3 regions of the Paenibacillus sp. FSL F4-0236 genome follow, and region 2 is predicted to be linked to each of the others. Evidence: riboswitches for the same ligand, from Rfam matches in the RefSeq annotation. Region 2 holds a riboswitch; each other region holds the start of a gene.

Region 1 (2,270 bases), 880 kb from region 2:
ACAGAAAATAGCTAAACAATTTTTGGAAAAAGCTTTAGAAATCCAATCCGTTCCTTTAGCAGAAGGTGTGGAGTTTAGAGAGGACTTTGAATGGCTTAAGCAGAGTGGTTATCAGTTGTTTCAGGGATATTTATTTGGAAAGCCTGATCCTATTCCCAAACAGTGATCCTAATGAGTATAACTCCGTCTAGAGGATGAGATGAATTTCAGGTCAGAGTCTGAGTACAGCCAACCCCCGGGGTTGTATAATTAAGGTAATTGAGAAGGGGGACGGGATGGATATGAAATGGCATAAGTACATCACACACTGGGCGGATTCTAGAGGGTTAGGTGGACGAGAAATTGATTATCAATGGCCGTCTCCATCATTTCCGGTGGTAAGTATTCGCAGCAATTTGGGTCGCTACTCAGGTCAGGGGTATGGTCACGGAAGCAAGCCACAAGTGAAGACAGCTGTTGGATTAATTGCTATTGGAGATGTAGCTGTAGGCTTGATTTCCATAGGTGCGATAAGCGTAGGGGTTCTATCCGTGGGTGCAATATCACTAGGAATGTGGTTAGCCCTTGGAGCGATAGCAATTAGCTGGCTTGGCTTCGCAGCTGGAGCGATTGCCATTGCAGGAGTGGCTGTAGGCGCGATCGCGATAGCCGAAAAAGCGTTGGGAGCTGTCGCCATAGGTGATACGGCATTTGGGGCGGTAGCCATAGGACGGATTGCTGGGGGAGCAGTAGCTATTGGCCAATGGGCATATGGTCTAATCGCAGTTGGCGAGCATGGCTTCGGGTTAATTCCCATCACGGGCGATGTGTGGAATTGGTTCCGGCGTTTGTTTGGTGCGGGGAGTTAAGTAGACCTCCAGTCCTAAAGGTTCCTCTCTCTTCCGGGATACTCGATAAAGAATATCTATCACGATAGAAAAAGTAATTGCAATTACCTATTCGGATTTCATACCAATTAATCATGCGATCAGATGTAGCGTTATGTTACTCTTTGTAATGTATTCGAAACTTCATAGGCAAACCTATGGAAATGTAGGGACGCAAAGCTATAGGGACTAAGGTTATCATAACTATTGTCAGCCAGCTGCCAAAGAGTGTATTACGCTTTTTGTTAAAGTTTAATAAAAATTAAGTCTTAGTTTTTATGCGACTTTATACGCAATCAAGCTACTCTTTTGGGGTAGTTTTTTTTTTGCCTATTTTTAGTCACGGAAGAGATTCATATTACATCTGGGGGGTAGAAAAGATGAAAAAAATGATTGCGATCGCTACATCGGCAGCCATGTTAGCTAGTTTTTCGAGTGAGGCAGGTTATGCTTTAGCAAGTGATGTAAGCAAGGTAAGTGTAGTGAACACTGTAGTACAAAGCAAGGCTGACCTATTCAGCAATGCGTCAGTTATTCCGTTTGATCTGTACGGCAAGGCTATCCTAGGCGCTTATAATGATGTTTTTAGAATGAATCCTGCGAATATTAAATCCATTACCAATAACGGTGGTAACTACTCAGGTTCACCTATAGCTAAGGCTATGGATGGCGATATGAGTACGCATTGGGAAACGGGCAAACCGAATAGTTCAACGTTTACGAATGAGGTTGTCTTTGTTTTCAATGAGTCCACTGAATTAAATAGAATCGTATATGCTGCAAGACAATCCAGTGCAAAGGGGAAGGGGTTTGCTCAGGAATTTGATATTTATGGTTCAACTACGGATGCAGGCGATTATACGCTAGTATCCTCTGGAGAATATAAAGGCGGAGCAGGTGACGTAGTAGAGATTCAGTTTGCACCCACAGCCTTCAAGAGACTTAAATTTGTCTTTAAAAAAGCTAACCAAGATTGGGCGAGTGCAGCTGAGTTTTCTTTTTACAAAGAAGATACCGTATCCGCTAAAATGAAAAATTTATTTACAGATGATACCTTGAGTCAAGTTAGCGCAGCATTTAATACGGTGGAGAAATTAACGACTTTAGAACAAGAAGTGCAGACACATCCACTGTACGCGCAGTTTCAAGCAGATATAGAGAATGCAAAAGTACTTCTGGAGAATCATCAAATAGAGGCAAAAGCGGCTAAGGTTTCGAAGCTAAAAGGCTATGGTACAGCATATGAAAATGCCTATAGCGAAGCTTATAGAATGCCTAACTCTAATGTATCAAAAGTAACGGTGAACGGTGGGAGCTATCCAGGTACGAAACCGGAATACATGCTCGATGACCAGCCGAATACACACTGGGAAACGAACAAAAACAATGATGACAGCTTCACGA
Region 2 (2,270 bases):
CTTTATTTTTCGAAAGCCGTTTATATAACTCTCACAAACATTGCCTGTACGCTGTCTAACAACGCTTAACTATAATAACCTATCTATTCATAGAAAAGCAACCCCTAATAGAAAAATAAACAACTAGCTTAATAATTAAGCTGGTTGTTTATTTAATAGAGTTATGAATCTAGCGATGCAAATTAATAGTATTTTGCTGCAGTATACTTACTTGAAGCCTTAATAAAATCCGTATTCTTCTTACTCTTCGCTGACGATGCATCTACCGTTGTATCAATAGTAACCCATTTCCCATCCATCAACACTTCATTCCATGCATGGTATTGCGTAACGTAGCTAGTATTCCCCATCACCAATTTAGCAGGCACATCTACACTACGCAGCATTGCGGCAAAAAGAGAAGCATAGTCATAGCAGATTCCTTTTTTAGTATTCAAAGTGTTGTTAATGTTCGGAATGTAATCTGTTGTTACGTTATTAGCAAGAGAATAATCGTATTGTACATTAGCAACTACATAGTTATAGATTGCCTTAACTTTCTCTTCATCTGTTGTTTTGCCTTTTGTAAGCTCTTTTGCCTTAAGGATCGCTTTATCAGAAGAACTCCATTTCACATTCTGTACGGAGCCCAAATATACGGAATTCGAGTCACTCATGGTTACGTCTACTACTTCGGAATATAACGCTTTGTATTTATTGCCGGTTGTATTCTCAAGAACAGAAACCTTATAAGTACCATTACCTTGTTGTAAAGGGAAGTCCTCAGCTTGTTCAGAAGCATATAAGTTATATGTATAGCTGCTGTTGTCTTTAGTGATCATGAGTTTGATTCTTTTATCTTTCGGAATATCATAGTTAATTCCAATAACACCTTGAGCCACTTTCGATGTAATCAACCAGCTTGCATCTACACTTGCGGCTTGAGCTGTGCTTACCGGAACCGCAGTAATCAGTACGAACAGCGCCACCATCATAAAATAAACCTTTTTCACGGATAAAACCCCTTTCGGTAGCTGGCTGCCATCCTTTCGGGAAGGCCCTTTAGCTTTGCGTCCCTACCTTTCGATAGGTTTGCCGTTATCGTATAAGCTCTATCTGTTCTAATTTCACTAGACAAATTAACAGAATCAGTCCAAGTAGAAATATGAATCTAAGATTCTTATATATTTTATAAAAACAAAAAAAGCCTCTTCATTCGGTAACTGGCTGCCATCCTTACGGGAAGGCCCTTTAGCTTTGCGTCCCTACCTTTCGATAGGTTTGCCGTTTATCGTGTTTAGCTTTTATAGTCTTATACTACCATATTTATCCTCGTAAACAAGAACAAAATTGCTAGATTTACTATTATTTTATAGTTATTTCTCTGTATTTGAGTTTTCTTGTTATTTCTCGTCAACGATTAGGAAAGCTTGGCATGAACAATCAAACGATGTGTAGGATCTACTAGTGGGTCACACGTAATTAGAGTAAGAATTTTATCTTTGTTATTCCCGTCTAGAACAGACACATCACTAGGAAGTACAACAGAAATATCATAAACCTCGTAATTATAAGTCTGATCGCTAGTCTTTACCGTAATCGTATCCCCAATCACAACCTCATTCAGCCTGTTAAACAATCTGCCCGTAGTTCTAGCTCTATGTGCAGCTATTGCGGCGTTCCCTATTTCTCCTATTGGAGTTGTTTCTTTCATATGGGCCGCAGCATGCTTCATATTCGCTTTAGTAGCCCCTTCTAATACAGGTAGCTTCAGATCGATCTTATCGATCTCAATTAATGCGATAACTTTGCCACCCACTTCAATTTCCGGTTCCGGCTTTTCTGTTTCTTGCGGCTGTGCTTGTGCATCTAAAGCTGATTCCTCCGCTAGTAGCTGAGTGACCTCGGCATATCTGCTCTTTAGATCAGGTGGTGGAGTACTTTCACTGGTGCTCAGTTCAGCTGATTCTAATAGCTTATCCTGCTGCCAGTCGTTATACCATTCGTTAGCTTTTGGATAGAGCATGATAAGGATCCCCGCCAGTATGAGCACATACGAGAATTTACGCATGATTTTCACCTCCGTAGATTGGTTCTACTGAACTTTAGAATACCCATTTACGACTTCCGAAGAAGTTAATAATCACCGTCACAAACGTTACTAATACCTTAGAGATCAACACTTGAATGCCTAGTTTGTCAGTCAACAGATGCATTAGCAACAGCGATATTCCGAGTACTACCAGATTCAGTACGATAAACTTCAGCAACTGCGTCTTATCAAAACCCTC
Region 3 (2,270 bases), 4.2 Mb from region 2:
AGAGCATGGTCGAGGATTTGCTGTAGTCGCACAGGAGGTTCGTAAACTTGCCGAGGAATCAACGGCTTCAACGAAGGAAGTCTTTGGCTTAGTTCGGAGCATCGAAACTGATATCAAACAAGCGATTGACAATATCGCTATCAACGAAGAAGTCGTACAGGTACAGAATGAGATGATCACTCAATCTGCTCATATCTTTGCTCAAATTGTGCAAAGTGTGCAGTATATTACCGAGCAAATCTCTTCCTTCTCTGCTGAAAGTGATCTGATGTTGGAAAGTGCCTTGAAAATCTCAAGTGCAATAGAGAATATCTCTGCGATCACACAGCAAACCGCTGCCGGCACCGAGGAAGTATCCGCCGCTATGAATGAACAAATTAATGCCCTGCAGTCCGTCGCTGAAGAAACTGAGAAAATGACACAGGCTGTGTTTAATCTACAGAAGACTATCCATATTTTCAAGTTTTAAGTCACTTGCAAATCATATAAACAAGTCCAAAAACTCCTCCTAAGTTTTGACTTAGGGGGAGTTTTTTTATATCTATTATTTCATAGGTTGGACAAGACTTTCGTCAAAATTCGAGTTAATTTGCGAAAATATATTGACAAAGGTACTCTAGGAATATATTGTAAAGGAAAATTCTTCTTATAAATTTTAAAATTAATATTGGCAAAATCTTCGAAAGAGGATGACGCAAAACCATGGATCTACAGCCTCATTTTTAATCAGAGGCCATGACTGCCAGGTTGCAGAAAACCAAGACGACTGAACAATTGTTCAGTCTCTATGGCGATTTATGCCACCAACCTGTGCCCTAATTCAGAGCACAGGTTTTCTAATGTTTGATTTTAAAATAACAATCAACTTGTGAGGTGTATTTTTTGAAGACAGTCGCAGATTACATGTCGGAAGCACTACGGAACCTAGGTGTTACCCATTCCTTTGGTATTATTGGGAAATCCATTTGTCCTATTGTTCTTAAAATGGTAGATTACGGTATTGAATTTATTCCTGGGAGACATGAGTCCAGTTCCGGCTTCGAAGCAGCCGGGTATGCGCTTAAAACTGGAAAACTAGGTGTAGCTTTTGGTACTTCAGGTCCTGGTGGAACAAACCTATTAACTGCAGCAGCACATGCTAAGGCTAACAACCTACCTGTCCTATTTATTACTGGCCATCAATCTATTAAAGAGCTTGGAATTCCCCAATGTCAGGACTCTACTTCTTTTCTAGCTGATTTAGCTGATATGTTTAGACCTGCCACCTTATATAGCAAGCTTATTGAACGTGGAGATCACTTTAACACAATCTTTAATCATGCCATATCCATTGCTTTGAGCGGTAATCGTGGTCCAGTTCACCTTTGTATTCCCTTTGATGTACAAACGGAATTGCTAGAGGAATGTAATATTGTAATCCCTGAACGCGAATCACTGGTTAGCCATGCTAATATCGACCGTGTACTTGATGCTATAAATAGCTCTAAGAATCCAATAATTATCGCGGGTAAAGGCGTTAACCGCTCAGGAGCACATAGTGAGCTAATTCAATTAGCGGAAACATTTAATATTCCTGTAGTTACATCTCCAGGTGGTAAAGGGGCTATAGCTTGGGATCATCCACTCTATCACGGTCCAATTGGAGTAGGCGGTTGTACCCATGGGGATGACTTGCTGAATCAAAGTGATCTATTTATCGTTCTCGGGTCACGTTTAAGTGATATGACTATTTGTAATCTTAAAAGGGAAAATCATCCTGCAACATTAATTCAGTTTGATAGTGATCCGACTTTTGTCGGAAAAATATTGTTCTCTAAAACGATTCCAGTGACTGGAGATCTACGCGACAATCTAGTTTACTATCTCAATAATATTGACACGAACAACATCACAAAACGCGAAGCACCGACAAATTCCGATTATACCGAAGAGCCTCCGATTTTACCAAACCTTTCACTTGCATCGGTCTTGAGTACGATGAGTGATTTGATTCCTTATAACAGCACAGTCTTTGTTGATGATGGAAGTCACGGTTTCCATGCTGCGAAATGGTACAAGGTTAAGAAACCGGGCAGTTTTGTTTTCGATGCTTACTTTGCTTGTATGGGTAATTCCATCGGGATGGCGATTGGTGCAAAGGTTGCTGCTCCAGAAGAAACGATCTTCTGCATTACAGGAGACGGCTGCTTTATGATGCTAGGCGCAGAGATTAACGCTGCTGTCTGCAAGGATATTCCTGTCATATTCATTGTTGTGAATAATAAACAGCT

What was found. Region 2 has a riboswitch for cyclic di-GMP ahead of NSQ29_RS24215 (transglutaminase-like domain-containing protein). Riboswitches for the same ligand answer to the same signal wherever they lie in the genome.
Region 1: linked by a shared signal. The riboswitch ahead of NSQ29_RS28195 (NPCBM/NEW2 domain-containing protein) and the one ahead of NSQ29_RS24215 (transglutaminase-like domain-containing protein) in region 2 are both predicted to bind cyclic di-GMP.
Region 3: linked by a shared signal. The riboswitch ahead of NSQ29_RS05465 (thiamine pyrophosphate-binding protein) and the one ahead of NSQ29_RS24215 (transglutaminase-like domain-containing protein) in region 2 are both predicted to bind cyclic di-GMP.

The regions. Positions count from the first base shown of each region.
Region 1 covers NZ_JBBOBK010000001.1:6,305,974-6,308,243, forward strand. Annotated here, with positions in the region: gene NSQ29_RS28185 (EAL domain-containing protein) at 1-166, shown strand, start outside; gene NSQ29_RS28190 (hypothetical protein) at 282-848, shown strand; cyclic di-GMP riboswitch class I at 1,006-1,092, shown strand; gene NSQ29_RS28195 (NPCBM/NEW2 domain-containing protein) at 1,247-2,270, shown strand, end outside.
Region 2 covers NZ_JBBOBK010000001.1:5,424,842-5,427,111, forward strand. Annotated here, with positions in the region: gene NSQ29_RS24215 (transglutaminase-like domain-containing protein) at 183-992, opposite strand; cyclic di-GMP riboswitch class I at 1,006-1,086, opposite strand; cyclic di-GMP riboswitch class I at 1,195-1,275, opposite strand; gene NSQ29_RS24220 (class D sortase) at 1,400-2,050, opposite strand; gene NSQ29_RS24225 (GtrA family protein) at 2,085-2,270, opposite strand, start outside.
Region 3 covers NZ_JBBOBK010000001.1:1,209,496-1,211,765, reverse strand. Annotated here, with positions in the region: gene NSQ29_RS05470 (methyl-accepting chemotaxis protein) at 1-469, shown strand, start outside; cyclic di-GMP riboswitch class I at 660-755, shown strand; gene NSQ29_RS05465 (thiamine pyrophosphate-binding protein) at 874-2,270, shown strand, end outside.